Regions from separate parts of the Anaerotignum lactatifermentans genome, predicted to be linked through region 2. Evidence: riboswitches for the same ligand, from Rfam matches in the RefSeq annotation. Region 2 holds a riboswitch; the other holds the start of a gene.
What was found. A riboswitch is a leader RNA that binds a small molecule or an ion and turns the genes downstream of it on or off. The one in region 2 is predicted to bind lysine.
Positions count from the first base shown of each region.

Region 1: it holds a riboswitch for lysine, as region 2 does, so the genes downstream of both, INF29_RS04040 (aspartate-semialdehyde dehydrogenase) here and INF29_RS11765 (hypothetical protein) in region 2, are expected to answer to the same signal.

Region 1 is NZ_JADCKK010000009.1:63,113-71,237, reverse strand. It holds gene dapA (4-hydroxy-tetrahydrodipicolinate synthase) at 69-953, opposite strand; gene INF29_RS04040 (aspartate-semialdehyde dehydrogenase) at 994-1,989, opposite strand; lysine riboswitch at 2,115-2,292, opposite strand; gene INF29_RS04035 (small, acid-soluble spore protein, alpha/beta type) at 2,437-2,643, shown strand; gene INF29_RS04030 (class I SAM-dependent DNA methyltransferase) at 2,719-3,468, shown strand; gene hslO (Hsp33 family molecular chaperone HslO) at 3,488-4,366, shown strand; gene INF29_RS04020 (NUDIX domain-containing protein) at 4,395-4,820, shown strand; gene INF29_RS04015 (hypothetical protein) at 5,502-5,828, shown strand; gene INF29_RS04010 (V-type ATP synthase subunit I) at 5,815-7,809, shown strand; gene INF29_RS04005 (V-type ATP synthase subunit K) at 7,799-8,125, shown strand, end outside.
Region 2 is NZ_JADCKK010000058.1:3,622-11,746, forward strand. It holds gene INF29_RS11750 (VanZ family protein) at 1-514, shown strand, start outside; gene INF29_RS11755 (hypothetical protein) at 588-1,229, opposite strand; gene deoD (purine-nucleoside phosphorylase) at 1,344-2,063, opposite strand; lysine riboswitch at 2,304-2,475, shown strand; gene INF29_RS11765 (hypothetical protein) at 2,436-2,669, shown strand; gene INF29_RS11770 (Na+/H+ antiporter NhaC family protein) at 2,642-4,276, shown strand; gene INF29_RS11775 (MarR family winged helix-turn-helix transcriptional regulator) at 4,404-4,838, shown strand; gene INF29_RS11780 (GNAT family N-acetyltransferase) at 4,892-5,398, shown strand; gene INF29_RS11785 (cupin domain-containing protein) at 5,414-5,743, shown strand; gene INF29_RS11790 (DUF2812 domain-containing protein) at 5,790-7,172, opposite strand; gene INF29_RS11795 (DUF2812 domain-containing protein) at 7,202-8,125, opposite strand, start outside.

The sequences.
Region 1 (8,125 bases), on a different contig from region 2:
ATGCATTTCGGTACGGATGCCCTTACTGGATGCATATATTTTGCTGTTTCAACAGAAACAAATGTGTCTTATTTCAGCAAACCGTAGTTTTTCAGTGCAGTTCTCAGTGTTTCCAGGTTCTTTTCTTCCATGTCACACAGAGGCAGACGGCAAGGGCCTACTTCGTAACCCATCAGGTTCAGAGCTGCTTTTACGGGGATGGGGTTTACTTCGCAGAACAGAGCCTTGATCAGTTCAATGGCATCCAGCTGCAGTTTTGCAGCGCCTGCTACATCGCCAGCCATGAATTTTGCAACCATGTCATGGGTATTTTTAGGAGCAACGTTGGACAGTACGGAGATAACGCCTTTTGCGCCCAGTGCCAGCATAGGAACGATCTGGTCGTCATTGCCGCTGTAGATATCGAAGTCAGGACCACACAGTGCAGCGATTTCTGCAATCTGGGAGAAGTTGCCGCTAGCTTCTTTGATCGCTACGATATTTTTTACTTTGGACAGTTCGTAAACAGTCTTAGGTGCGATGTTGCAGCCGGTACGACCGGGTACGTTGTACAGGATAACGGGAATGGAAATGCTGTTTGCAACTGCTGTGTAGTGCAGGATCAGACCTTTCTGTGTTGCTTTGTTGTAGTAAGGTGTTACCAGCAGAACAGCGTCAGCGCCAGCTTTTTCGCAGCCCTGTGCCAGTGCGATGCAGTGTGCAGTATCGTTGCTGCCTGCGCCTGCGATAACAGGAACACGACCGTTTGCAACTTCTTTGGAGAAACGTACACATTCGATCTGAACTTCGTCAGACAGTGTGGATGCTTCGCCTGTTGTGCCGCAGATGATCAGTGCATCTGTTTCGTTTGCAATCTGGAATTCAATGAGTTCTTTCAGTTTATCAAAATTTACGCTGCCGTCAGCGTAGGTAGGGGTAACCAGTGCCACCCCAGCGCCTGTGAAAATAGACATAAGAATGACCTCCTTCGATGTTCAAGAATATGATTTGGAATTACTGCATGTTTTTGATGATTTCTTCTGCAATCTGAACAGCGTTTGTTGCAGCGCCTTTTCTGATGTTGTCAGCTACAACCCAGATGTTTACACCACTTTCTACGCTATCGTCACGACGTACACGACCGATATATACTTCGTCATGACCTGCAACATCTACAGCCAGAGGATATTCGTTGGCTTCGGAATTGTTCTGCAGTACAACGCCGGGAGCGTTTTTCAGTGTTTCCAGCAGGTCATCCATTTCGAAAGGTTTTTCAAATTCGATGTTGATGGATTCGCTGTGGCAATCGAATACAGGTACACGAACGGTTGTTGCAGTTACGCGCATTTCGTCGTTATGCAGGATTTTTCTTGTTTCGTTTACCATTTTCATTTCTTCTTTTGTATAGCCGTTGTCCAGGAATACATCGATGTGAGGCAGGCAGTTGTTTGCGATGGGGTGAGGGAATTTCTTAGGAGCTTCCCCTTTCAGACCATTTTCCAGATCTTTCCATCCTGCCATACCTGCGCCGGATACAGCCTGATATGTGGAGTAAACCACACGTTTGATTTTGTATTTGTCATCCAGGGGTTTCAGAGCAACCATAGCCTGGATTGTGGAGCAGTTGGGGTTTGCGATGATGTTTTTGTGCCATGCGATGTCCTCAGGGTTTACTTCAGGAACAACCAGAGGAACTTCGGGATCCATACGCCACTGAGAGCTGTTGTCGATAACGATACAGCCGTGTGCTGCTGCGATGGGAGCGAATTTTTCGCTGGTGCCGCCGCCTGCGGAGAACAGGGCAATGTCGATGGGTTTATCAAAAGAATGTTCTGTCAGTTCTTCTACTGTATATTCTTTGCCGTTGAAAGTCAGTTTGGAGCCAGCAGAACGGCTGGATGCCATTACATAGAAGTTTTCGATGGGCAGCTGTCTTTCTTCCAGAACTTTCAGGAATGTTCTGCCTACCATACCAGTTGCGCCTACAACAGCAAGATTGATTTTTTTCATAATGATTGATACCTTCCTTCCCAGAAATACGTTTGTGTGAGAGATGATTTTTGGTAACAAAAAAGCCGGCCAGCGCCGACTGCAAAAAACCATAGAAAATAAACAATAGCAATAAACTATGGTAATTATCCAGTAGCGCTCCATTGGGAAACCCAATGACAGTCATACGGCTCTTAACCGCACAACCAGAAAAAAACAGATAAGGCCGTCTTTTTCTTCGGCATTTTCCCCTTTCGACGAGCCTCCTGTATCCCTTATGATATTGGCTCGGTTACTCTTGAAAAACGCACCTCTACTTTGTATTTTTATGTACTTATGAAGTTAGTCTAACATCCAAATCGGATTCTGTCAAACCTTTCCTGCATAATTTTCAAAATTATTTCAAGAATAAAAATAAGTACAAGAAAAAAGCCCATTTTTCAAGGAAAACAGGAGGTTATAAAAATCATGAAAAAAGAACTGACACCAGAACAAAAAGCAGACCTGCGTATGAAATATGAAATTGCGGAGGAATTAGGGCTGTTGGATAAAATTACAGAAAACGGATGGAAGGGACTCACATCCAGAGAAAGCGGACGCATCGGCGGCATCATGGGAAAACGGAAGCGCGCACAGATGCAGGAGGGAAAAAACGAGAAAAAGGCAGATGAATAAAGGGAAATACTTGCTTTTCCATTTAGAAAACGGTATAATTTTAGATTATGGCAACAAGGAAAGCGAGTGGAAACAATGAACGCATATACAGACTTTGCCACAGTCTATGATTTGTTTATGGAAGAAGTGCCTTATGACCAGTGGCTTTCTTTTCTGGAGGAAATCTGGCGAAAGGAAGGCTTACAGCCGGAGGTCATTGCAGACCTTGGATGTGGGACAGGCAATCTGCTGGTGCCTTTGACAGAAAAAGGATACCGCACCATAGGTGTGGACTTGTCTTTTGATATGCTCTGTCAGGCAGAAAAAAAGCTGCGGGAAGCAGGATTTTCTTCTATATTATTAGAGCAGGATTTGACAGAGGTTTCTCTGCCGGAGGAGGCAGACTGTATCATCAGCGTTTGCGATAGCCTGAACTATCTGACAGAAGATGCAGAACTTTCAGCGGCTTTTGCCTGCGTGAAAGCATCTTTGCGGCAGGGCGGATTGTTTTTGTTTGATATGAATACAGAGTACAAATTCAGTGAAGTCCTTGCCCAGAATACTTATGCCGTTACAGAGGAACATGCAGCCTATATCTGGGAAAACGATTATGACCCGGAAGAAAAAATCAATGCCTATGCAGTGAACTTTTTTATAGAAGGAAATGACGGCAAATACGAAAGAACAGAAGAAGTGCATTATGAAAGAGCCTACAGTGTGGAAGAAATCAAAACTGCTCTGGCAGAAAACGGCTTCACGCTGGTAGGCATGTATGATGATTATACATGGGAAAGCCCCAAAGAAGATTGCCAGCGGATTGTGTTTGTGGCAAAAGGGGCAGAGTAAGAAACGGAGGAAATACAACATGCAGGATTATATTATTCGTGCAACGGCAGGGAACGGCAGTATCCGTGCTTTTGCGGCAACAACAAGAGAAACCGTACAGTATGCAAGAGAAGTGCACCATACTTCTCCCGTAGCTTCTGCGGCACTGGGCAGAATGCTCACAGCGGCAGCGATGATGGGCAGCATGCTCAAAGGCGATAAAGACTTGGTAACATTGCAGATTCGCAGCTTGGGTCCCCTGAAAGGTATTGTGGTTTCCGGTGACTCCCACGGTCATGTAAAAGGCTATGTATTCAACCCCAATGTGGATATCCCCAGCAAATATCCCGGCAAACTGGATGTGGGCGGTGCTATTGGGGAAGGTTACATGAGCGTTATCCGTGATATCGGTCTGAAAGAACCCTATGCCGGTAGAATTCAGCTGGTCAGCGGCGAAATCGCAGAAGACCTGACATATTATTTTGCACAGTCTGACCAGACACCTTCTTCTGTAGGTCTGGGTGTATTGGTAGAAACAGATACATCTATTCGTCGTGCCGGCGGTTTTATCATTCAGCTGATGCCCGAAGCAACAGAAGAAATGATTTCTAAATTGGAACAGCGTCTGAACACCATTCCTTATGTGACAGACCTGTTGGATATGGGCAAAAGCCCCGAAGACATTCTGGAAATGATTCTGGGGGATATGGATCTGAAGATTATGGATAAGATGCCTGTAGAATTCTACTGCAACTGTTCCAAAGAACGTGTGGAAAAAGCACTCATCAGCATTGGTAAAGAAGAACTGGAAAAAATCATCCGTGAAGATAAAAAGGCAAATCTGCATTGCCATTTCTGCAACAAAGAATATAACTTCACAGAAGAAGAGCTGAAAGAACTGCTGGAAAGCGCGAAGTAAGAAAAAATGAGGAAGGGAGGTGAATCAGATGCATCGGGATTTTGCGGTGGCTGTGAAGGCTGTCATTGTCCGGGGGGACGAAGTGTTGGTGCTGCGTCGTTCCAAAGGAGAAATGGCAGGCAGTTATATGAACAAATATCAGAAATGGGATTTGCCCGGCGGAGGGCTGCATTTTTACGAAAAAGCCGAGGATGGACTTCTGCGGGAGATTCGGGAAGAAACATCCTTGTCTGTAGAGATTGGCAGACCCGTTTCCATGTTTGACATCATCCGGCATCAGATTCACCTCTGTATTTTTACATATGCGGCTGTTTGGACAGGTGGAGAGGTGCAGTTAAGCAAGGAACATGATGGTTTTTTGTGGCTGCATAAAGATGAGGTGGAAGAAAGTGAATTGCCTCATTGGATGAAACGTGACATTTTCCGTGCGCTGGAAGCCGTAGAGAATCACTAAATAGCACAAAAAGAGACTTCGTTTTCATGGAGCAATCCTTATGAAGGCGGAGTCATTTTTTTTGCAGAAAAATCTTCAAAAAAACTTTCTGTCAGATTAAAGCGTAAAAGAACGCATATTCGATCTGTATGACAATGGTAAAAGAGGAAAAGAATATCTAAATTGAGCGACAGGATTTTGTGTTATATGCACAATTGCATATAAAATTAATAGGGAAAATAACGGGGAATCATTTTGCCTGCAAATAGATAGGACGCAAAGTATCCCTCGCAAGACCTTTAAAATTCAGGGTTTTGATTTTTTATGAAAAATTTTCGATTTATATTTAACAATAATGTTGGCAAATCTTCATTTTTCTATAATCATAGAGGCGGAAGTGTATATTGACAATGCAGCAAAGAACCATTATTATTTAGATTAAGGTATGTTTGATATTTGATACATATCTGGAAGGGACTGGTAAAACTTATTCATATTAGACATTTTTTACCAGATATGACCTTCTCTTTTTTGTATTATTATGAAAAAGAGAAGGGGAAACTGCATTTGTTTATTCTTGGGATATTTTTTATGTAAGGAAACATAAATTGACATTTTTTTAACAAAAAGTGTTTTTTGTGTCAATACATTTAGAAACACCTGATAACATGCAGTAAACTTGCAGCGAGAGAGGTGATAAAAGTGGCTTATGAAATTCTGAAAAGTATTGTGGATGCAGAAGCGCAGGCTGTGGAGAAAAAACGCCAGGCAGCAGAACAAGCGGAAGAACTGAAGGTAAAAGCGCAGGCGGAAGCGGCAGCGCTGCTGGAAAAGACCCGTAAGGACGGACTGCTCATGGTGGACGAAACAGTCAAAAACGCTGTGGAAGACAGTGAAATGACTATTCAGGGTATTCGCAGAGAAGCTGAAGAAGCTTGTCAGGAAATCAGAAAGCAGGCTGCGGGAAAGAAAGAAGAAGCAATACAGGCGGTCATCGGAAAGGTTGTGGGTACTTATGGCAGTAACTGATATGCAAAAACTGACTGTCATTGGTCTGAACAGCAGTCGTACCCCATTTCTGCATGAACTGATGCGCCTGGGTGTTGTGGAAATCAATTCTCAGGAAGGCGTTGTCAATGACGAAGAATGGATGCCGGATATTTTCCGTACCAGTAACAGCGCGGACGTTTCTCGTCTGGAAGCGGACATTGCCCGTGTCAGTGTCGCATTGGACGCCATCAATCGGTATGATACCGGTAAGAAGCCATTGATCCACACCAGAAAAGAAATCAAGCGCAATGTTTTTGTTGACCACATGAATGCCACCAAAACAGCAACGGAAATGAATGTGGACCATGCGGTAGAATCCAATAAGAAGATTGCAGACGCAAGAACGGAAATCAACCGTCTGCGTACAGTCATTCAGGGGCTTCAGCCTTGGGAAACATTGGATGTACCTATGGAAATGACAGAAACAGCTCATGCTTGTCTGGTACTTGGTACGGTAAATGCCAAAACCAATGGCGCACAGTTACAGACAGATGTGCTGGCAGCATTGCCTTCGGCAGTCGTAAATGAAATCGGAGCAGATAAACAGCAGAAATATTTCTCTTTTATTTGCTGGAAAGATGAAAAAGATCAGCTCTATGAAGCCTTAAGACCTTACGGTTTTGTTTCAGTGACCCTTGGAGAAACAAAAGGGACACCGGCAGAACTGATTCAGTCTTATGAAGGGCAGATCACAGCGCTGGAGCAGGAAATCAAGGAAGAAGAACAGAAACTGGAAGCTCTTGCTGCAGCAAAACAGGATATCGAATACCTGTATGACAGTTTGTGTATGCGGCGTGACCGGGCAAAAGTTGTCGGGGATATGCTTAGTACAGAAACCGTATTTTATTTTGACGGGTGGATGCCCAAGTGGAGCAGAGAAAAAGTGGAAAATCTGCTGAAGAAGTACGAATTCTACTATAATATTGAGGAACCAGACCCTGATGAGGAAGTTCCTATCCTGCTGCACAACAATGGTGTGGTAACAGCATTTGAAGGCGTTACCAGCATGTATAGCCTGCCGGCAAGACATGACATCGATCCGACAGCGATTCTTGCACCATTTTATTTTATTTTCTTTGGGCTGATGCTCAGTGACGCAGCATACGGTATCATCCTTTCTGTAGGCTGTGCCATCATTTTGAAAAAGTATAAATTGGAAGGTACCATGTACCGTATGTTCAAAATGTTCTTCTATTGTGGTATTTCCACATTTATCTGGGGCGCATTGTTCGGCGGATGGTTTGGCGACTTCTTTACAGTGGCCGCACGAACCATGTTTGGTGTAGACTTCGTCATCAACCCCATCTGGTTCAACCCTCTGGAAGAACCCATGAAGCTGTTGATCTTCTCCCTGATTCTGGGCGGTATCCACATCTTCGTTGGTATGGGCGTACAGGCGTATATGTATATCCGTGACGGTCATCCGCTGGATGCGCTGTTCGATATCGGCTTATGGTATCTGCTGCTGATCGGTCTGGTATTGTTCGGCTTTGGCGGCAGTCTGATGCCTTCTCTGGTACCTGTTGGCAAATATATGGCAATCGTTGGTGCAGTTGGTATTCTGGTTACCGGCGGCAGAAAGAAAAAAGGTTTGGGGAAAATTACAGGCGGTCTGGGCAGCCTTTACGGCATCACCAGTTACCTGTCTGACGTACTTTCTTACTCCAGATTGCTGGCTCTGGGCTTGGCAACAGGGGTAGTTGCACAGGTTATCAATACGCTGGGCTCTTTGGCAGGCGGCGGCATTGTCGGTTCCATCGTGCTGATTGTGGTATTCCTGGCAGGTACAGTATTCAATATTGCGATCAACGCACTGGGTGCTTTCGTTCACTCCTGTAGATTGCAGTATGTAGAATTTTTCGGCAAGTTTTACACAGGCGGCGGCAGAGAATTCCGTCCCTTTGAAAGAAAGACAAAATATGTAAAGATTTTAGAGGAGGATGTTGAAGATGGTAGATAGTTTATTAAACGGTCAGGTATTGGCATTAGCTGGCGCTGCGATCGCTGCAACTCTTGGCGGCATCGGTAGTGCTCTTGGTGTTGGCGTAGCCGGTCAGGCTGCTGCAGGCGTTGTTTCTGAAGACCCTAACAAATTCGGTCAGGTACTGCTGCTGCAGGCGCTGCCCGGTACACAGGGTATTTATGGTCTGCTGATCGCCTTCATCGTTATGGTAAAAGTTGGTCTGTTGGGCGGCGACGGTATGCTGGATCTGACTGTTGCACAGGGTGCTTCCATTTTTGCGGCATCTCTGCCCATCGGTATTGTTGGTCTGTGT
Region 2 (8,125 bases):
GGTGCTGTGGATGTGGCAGACGGTATTCGCGGGAAAATATACTCCCAAAACCCATCGGATTGGTTTATGGCTCTTTGCCTTTTATGTGGCAGGGCTTGTGGCAGTGACAGGCGTGTTCCAGCTGCTGTTTATGAAACCGGTGTTTGCGCCGTACTTCAATTTTGAATTGTTTATTGATATTTTCGCATGCCCCATGCAGTATTTGCTGAACTTTTTCCTGTTTGTGCCCATGGGCTTTCTGGTGCCGCTGCTGTGGAAGCAGTACCGCACAGAAAATCATGTGCTGCTCTTTGGGTTCGGCACATCTTTTGCCATTGAGGTATTGCAGATGTTCTGCGGCAGAACCACAGACGTGGACGACCTGCTCATGAACACATTGGGCGCCCTGATCGGTTACTGGATGTTCCTGGCAGCGGAACGGCAGACTTCCTTCTGCCTGCTGCGTCGGAACAAAACAGCGGAAGCAGGGGTAGCAGTATCCCGCGCCTTCCAGACACTGGCTTATGAGAATTGATTTGAAAACTGATTATGATTCCTAAAAAAAGAAAGAACCTGTGTTCATTTGCATACAGGTTCTTTCTTTATATTTAGTCCAGCATCCATATGTCTTCGTCGGGCGTGGTCATGAGGATACCGGGAAGGCGCTTCAGGACATTGCCTGTGTGAAAATCCCGAATGACGATTTCGTCCCGGTAATCCGGGTCTTCATACCATGTTTCGAAATACAGCTCGTCTCCGTGGCGGCACCGGAAGGATTCCCGCAAGTCCATGGCATATGTTTTCTGCATGGGGAAAAGGATTTCCAATGTGTTATCCTGTCCCTGACGTACCAGCATCAAAGGGGAAAGCTTTAATTGTAAATTGTAGCAATCCTTTGTGATGGAGCGAGGCAGTGTGGCAAGGGTGGATATAGCTTCTGTTTCCGGGTCATAGGCAAGGATGCGAAGCTGTTTTTCTGGAAAATCTGCCACAAGGAGGATGATTTTGTTTTCATAGAATAAAGGACGACCGAAATACTGTCCTTTTTTGGAAGGGATCGGTTCCACAACCTTCCCGTCAGGCTGATGGATAAAGATCAGCTGCGTCCGGTCGACTTGGTGCCCATCCGTAAACAGTTCCTCTCCTTCGTAAAGGTCGCCGCCGGTGCAGTCCATGCCCCAATACCACTGACTGCTGCCCTCCAGCGGATAAAGGTTATAAATGCCGCCGGTGTGAATCTGTCTGAGCATACAAAAAGCCCCTTTCTTTCTGCTGCCTGTCCCCGAAAAAGGCATTGATTTAAAAAATCCTGTACGCTTTTTCGCGTACAGGATTTTGTGTTGTCAAATAACTGTGGGGTGGAATTACAGTTTGTCCATGCGGATTGCTGTTTCCAGCGCAATTTCCATCATCTGTGTGAATGTGTTCTGGCGTTCTTCCGGTGTGGTTGCTTCGCCGGTGAAAGGCATGTCGGAAATGGTTACCATTGCCAGTGCGCGTTTGCCCAGACGAGCCGCATTCATATACAGACCTGCGGATTCCATTTCTACTGCCAGAGCGCCCATTTTTGCCCATTTGTGCAGTGCTTCTTCGTCATCATCATAGAATGTGTCGGAAGAAAGCAGAGGACCTACTTTCAGATCCAGACCCAGATCCTTTGCGGATTCTACTGCTGTGGAAAGCAGTGTGTAGTCTGCGGTAGGTGCGTATGTGCCGGGCAGGTTATACTGTGCTGCAAAGTTGGAGTTGGTGTGGGAGGACATGCCTGCCACGATGTCACGCAGCTGCAGTTTGTCGCTGATGGCACCGGCAGAGCCGATGCGGATGATATTTTCCACGCCAAAGAAGCTGTAAAGTTCATAGCTGTAAATGCCAATGGAGGGAATGCCCATGCCGCTTGCCATGACGGATACAGGTACGCCTTTGTATGTGCCAGTATAGCCCTGAACACCACGTACATTGTTCACCAGTACAGGGTTTTCCAGGAATGTTTCCGCAATGAATTTAGAGCGCAGGGGATCGCCGGGCATCAGCACGGTTTTTGCGAATGCGCCTTTTTCGGCTGCAATATGAGCAGTTGCCATAGGTATCGCCGTCCTTTCTTTTTCTAATAAAATGTTTTGGTTTCTGCTTATTTATCATAACAGTTTTTGGCAAAAATGAAAAGCAAAATGGTAGGAAAAAAACATGTCCACCCCAAAAAGTACAGAAAATTTGGAAAAAACAGGAGAAAACGTCCTTTTTTAGGAGAAAGGCTTGACTTTGTATGTGGGATATGGTATGAATGATGTAGATGATGTCTGCTAAGCTGGCGGACAGAAAATAAAACAGATAGAGGTGCGGAAACCATCAGTAACCCTTTGGAAGAAATGCGGGACGGCAAAAAGGGATGAAAGGGGAATCCGCCGAAGTTCGGGAGCAGGTCCGATGGCTCCGGGGCTGGGACGCAGCAGAATATGCGGCGGACTGTCACTTTTGTGGAGCGCTATCAAAAAAAGCAAGCCCCTTCCTGGGGTGTGCTGTTCCTGCGAAAAAAAGCGGAGCCTGTGCGCGCGTGCCACGGGCTTTTTTTATTGCCTCCGCAAGCTGTTTTTGCCTTTGTGGGTGACACAAGGGGCGCAATCATAAATGATGTAATGTTTTTGAGAGGAGTAAAAGGGGTATGTTTCAAAGAAAATCCAATTGGCTGAGAACCTTCCTGGTTTGCTCAGCTGTTCTGCTGCTCTTTACCGTTACCGCATTCGGTACGGAAGGGGAAACAGCGGAAGTTACAAGCAACATGTACGCAACCTTCTGGTCTCTGGTACCTCCACTGGTTGCAATCATTCTGGCACTGATCACAAAGGAAGTTTTTTCCTCCTTGTTTGTAGGTATCGTGACCGGTGCACTGTTCTACACAAACTTTAATATCAAAGAAGCTTTCATCGTTATGGTCACAAATGAGACCAGCGGCGGTCTGCTTTCCAACATAGCAGACAGCTATAACGGCGGTATCCTGATCTTCCTGGTTGTACTGGGTGTTCTGGTTGCCCTCATGAACAAAGCCGGCGGTTCCGCCGCATACGGCAAATGGGCATCTTCCGTAATCAAAACCAGAAAAGGCGCGCTGCTTTCCACATTCCTGCTGGGCGTTCTGGTATTCGTAGACGACTATTTCAACTGTCTGACCGTCGGCAGCGTTATGCGTCCCGTTACAGACACACATAACGTTTCCCGCGCGAAACTGGCTTACATCATTGATGCGACAGCGGCGCCTGTCTGCATCATCGCTCCCATTTCTTCCTGGGCAGCAGCCGTATCCGGCGTTGTAGAAGGCTACAACGGTCTGGAACTGTTCATCCGTTCCATTCCTTATAACTTCTATGCGCTTTTGACCCTTGTTACCATGATTACACTGACACTGCTGAACTTCGACTTTGGTCCCATGTATCTGCATGAACATAACGCACAGGTGAAAAATGATCTGTTTACCACAGACGCAAGACCTTTTGAAAATGCGGCTGATACACAGGTAACTGGCAAAGGCGGCGTAATCGACCTGGTACTGCCTGTTATCATCCTAATCATCTGCTGTGTCATCGGTATGATTTATACTGGCGGCTTCTTCGATGGCGTACCTTTCGTAGACGCTTTCGCAGGCTGTGACGCTTCCATCGCTCTGGCTCTGGGCTCCATTGCGGCACTGATCCTGACATTCATTATGTACATCCCTCGTCGTGTGCTGAAATTCCACGAATTTATGGAATGTCTGCCCGAAGGTTTCCGTGCAATGGTACCTGCGATCCTGATCCTGACATTCGCTTGGACACTGTCCGGTATCACAGGTCTGCTGGGTGCTGACGTGTTCGTTGCAGGTATCCTGCAGAACAGCACAGGCGTGCTGAACGTGATGCTGCCTGTTATCGTATTCCTGATCGCCGTATTCCTGGCGTTCTCCACAGGTACATCCTGGGGTACATTCGGTATCCTGCTGCCCATCGTTGTTCCTATTCTGGACCCCAGCAGCGAACTGATGGTTATCACTGTAGCGGCTACACTGGCTGGTGCTGTTGCTGGTGACCACTGCTCTCCTATTTCCGATACCACCATCATGGCATCCACAGGTGCGCAGTGTGACCATATCAACCACGTTTCCACACAGCTGCCCTACGCAATCATGGTAGCGGCTGTTTCCGCAGTGAACTATGTGCTGACAGCCATCATCCAGAACTGGATCATCAACCTGCCTATCGCAATCGTATCTATGATTCTGGTAATCTTCATTGCAAGAAAGGTTTACAAACCGAAAGAACTTTAATTTTAGATAGAATGTTTGTCAAAAATCGGCTTTCTGTTTTCAGAAAGCCGGTTTTGTTTTGGGAAAAAATATTGACAAAAACGAATAGGACTTTTATTATGTGTATATACACGAAAAGAGGGAGACCATGAAATATCAGCAGATCAATAAAAGCAAATGTTACTGCATCACATTGTGTCGGGCGGCAAATGCCATCACCGCTTATTATGACGAGGGTTTGCAGCCTACAGGTATGACCACCAAGCAGTTTTCTCTGCTGCTGCATCTGTCCAGACTGGAAGAAGCCAGCACAGGAGAATTGGCAGACTATGTGAATCTGGAGCGAAGCACGGTCACCCGGAATCTGAAAATACTGGTGGAACAGGGCTGGGTCTACGATAAGGCGGAACCGGGCAAGCGCAACCATCGCTATGCTGTGACAGAAGCGGGACAGCAGAAAATAGAAGAAGCCTATGTGATTTGGGAACGATTGCAGGAAAACCTCAATGAGATGTTGGGGGAAGACAACATGCAGGCATTGCGCAGCGCCCTCTACAAGATACAGGAATTGCAGAAGGCGTAATGCCTTTTTGCCAAAAGTGTGTATATACACGAAAAGAGGAAGGAAGAAGAAACATGGAACCATTTACATTTCGCAAAGCAACAGAAAAAGACTTGCAGACAGCCACAGCCCTCATTGAACAGGCGAAAGTATTTCTGCGGGAAAACGGCGTAGACCAGTGGCAGACAGGCTACCCCAATGAAGGAGCCATTGCGGGGGATTTGCAGCGTGGGGAAGGCTATGTCATGGAAGCGGAAGGACAGGTGCGGGGATATGCCTGCATTTGTTTTACAGGAGAGCCTTGTTACAACGATTTGGAAGGAAAGTGGCTCAGCGATTTGCCTTACGGCGTTGTCCACCGCATGGCAATCGACGATGTCTGCAAAGGAAAAGGCGCAGCCCCTGCTTTTTTCCGTTTTGCGGAAGAATTGTGCAGGGAACGGGATATCTCCAGCATCCGGGTGGATACGGACGGAGATAACCGCATGATGCAGCGTGTGCTGGAAAAACAGGGATTTACCTACTGCGGTACCGTTTGCTTTGACAATAGCGAAAAAATCGCATTTGAAAAGTTACTTTAAAAAAGGAGGATGATTATGGAACGATTTGCAAATTGGTCGGAACTGCCGGCAAAAAAACAGGAAGTATTGGAAAGAAAGCTGTTTTATGGAAAAGAAATGATGATGGTGCGCAATGAGGTCAAACCCCATGGCGTGCTGGCACTGCACAGCCATCCCCATGCCCAAATGACCATGGTGCTGGCAGGCGCATGTGACGTGACTATGGAGGGGGAAACGTTTCATCTGACAACAGACGGTGTAGTTTATTTTCCGCCGGATGTTCCTCATAAAGTGGTGAATACAGGAGAAACCACACTGATTTTGCTGGATGTGTTCACACCTATTCGAGAAGATTTTTTGCCATAATAGAAAAAGCCGGAGGATTCCTTTTGAGAATCTTTCGGCTTTTGTGTCATAAGGTTTGGGCAAAGAGGATGTTCATGGCTTTTTCCAGCTGGTCTTGTTGTGCCTGCCAGTAGAAGTGGATATACACCAGACGATTGCCTTTTTGTGCCAGATAATAGGGGCGGGCGCCATCGCCGCCGTGGAACTGCCATGCTCTGTCGGTACCGGAAATGGAAATAGGTTCCCAGCTTTCCGAATCGGCATATTTCGGCAGGAAAGGCTTCTGATAGGAGCGGATGCATGGTTCTATGAGGAAATCATAGGATACTTCCAGTACCTCATAGGAAAGTTCCGGCGCCTCTGGGGAACCACCAGGGGTGGATTGGTCGCAGTCTATCCGTTTTGCCAGAAAAGAGGATTCTTTCTCGCAGGACGTGGAATAGATGGCATCCTCCGGCACTTCTGTCAGGTCTGCCGTGGTGAGAGGCAGTGTGTCCTTTTCCAGAATGGTGGTGTAAGTGGTGCCGTCAGAAAGGGTGGCGGTGTAGGTTTCCTCGCCTTCTGTGGATTCCTTTTCATTCATCAGATATTGGAAAGAAACCGCCGTGGTGATGATAGGCAGGATGCAGGCAAGGGCAATGAGTACGCCTCTATGGACATTTCTGGATGCTTTCTTTTTCCGCATGAGGTAAGACGTCAGCGAAACCAATACCGAAAATACCAGAAACATCAGGAGCACCCACATAAATACTTTGTCGAAGCCCTGTGCGCTCATGCTGAGAAAGACACCCCAAAAAAGGAAGATGACCAGCCAGAAGTAAAGCTTTTTCACGATACGCATTCCTTTTCCCACAGGCAGACAGCATCCGCCGGCTTCCACAGCCGCAAGGGATTTTTTCCGCCACCGCAAGTAAGCCAGACAATCAGCCAATGCATAAACACCAAGGACAAAAAACAGCAGGAGCAAAAACCACTGGGTAAAGTCTGTCAGGTATCGGGGCAAATTTTTTTGCAGGTTAGAAACGCACTGGAAAAGCTGTATCAAAAGGATCACAAAGAGTGCTGCCATCGCCGGCAGATAGTTTTTCCGCATGGCGCGGTGGGTGGTTTCCAGCCGCAGGGTTTCGTCTGTTTCCAGAGGGATGGGATGTTCTTTGGTGGTGTAGAAAATCTGCATCTGCTGCCATTGGGTCACATACTGCCAGCCAGCTTCTTCACAGTAGGCAATGAAGTCCTCCTGTGCCTCAGAAGGCTCTGTGTCAAAGGCGGAAACATCGGGGAAAAAGGTGATGCCGTAAGTGCGTTTTTCCGGCGCAATGGCAGTATATTTCCAGAAATAACGTCCCACAGACGAAAGCGCCCAGCCCTCCTCTGCCATTTGGGACAGGTGGGCAGCAATGCTGTCTGTTTCGTAAAAGGTGAAGCTTTCTAATCGATATATTTGTTTCATAGGAAAGACCTCCTTTTGGGCGGTAGTGTTCAGGCAGATGTGGGCAGCAGGATGGATGCGGCCTGTTCCAGTTCCCTTTGGCTGATGCCCCAGTCAGGACGCAGCACCACAATGCGGTTATCCTTGTAAAAAAGATATTGGGGCAGAGGAACGCCGTCTGTGTATAACTGCCATGCGCCGTCGGTGCCGGACAGAGTCAAAGGTTCGTAAGTCAGGTCGGGGGTGGGACGGGTATCCCGCTCCATATAGGCTTCCAGACAATGAGATGTAAGGGCATCCAGAGAAACATCCATGATTTCATAGGTCATCTGGGGCGCTTGTGGTACGCCGTCAGGGATTTCCTGCAAACATTCCTGTTTTGTTGCTAAGAGAGAGGATTGCTCCTTCCGGGCAGTGGTATAAACAGCGTCTTCCGGTACTTCTGTTAGGTCTGCCGTGGTCAGGGGGATTGCATCCTTTTGCAATAAGATAGTTTCCCGTTCCCCGTTGGGCAGTGTCACCACATAAGGGTCGCCCCATGGGCTGGTGTGATTGGCTTTGGCTTCTTCCGTTTTCAGACTGAGAGAAACCATGGAGTAGAACATGGGCACCATTGCCACCACAAAAAACAGGATGGCGCCACAGGCTTTCGCAGGCAGATGGAGCTTCTGGAACAGGAGCCACAGCAGGAATACAAAGGCAACAAATGCCAGAAAGATTTTTGGTGTCAGCATATCATCGGGCAGGAATCTGTCCAGACAGAACCACAAACCGGCGAATATCTCAAGGGGAAAGAAAATTTTCTGGAAACGCCGCACGTTTTGGCTCACAGGCAGGCAGAAACCGCCGCTTTCTACAGCCGCAAGGGATTTTTTCCGCCATTGCAGATAGGAACCAACTGCTATGCAGGCATAGACCAGCACCACAGCGAAAAGGGCGTTGCGGAATAATGCATTGCCGTCTGCAATGACTGT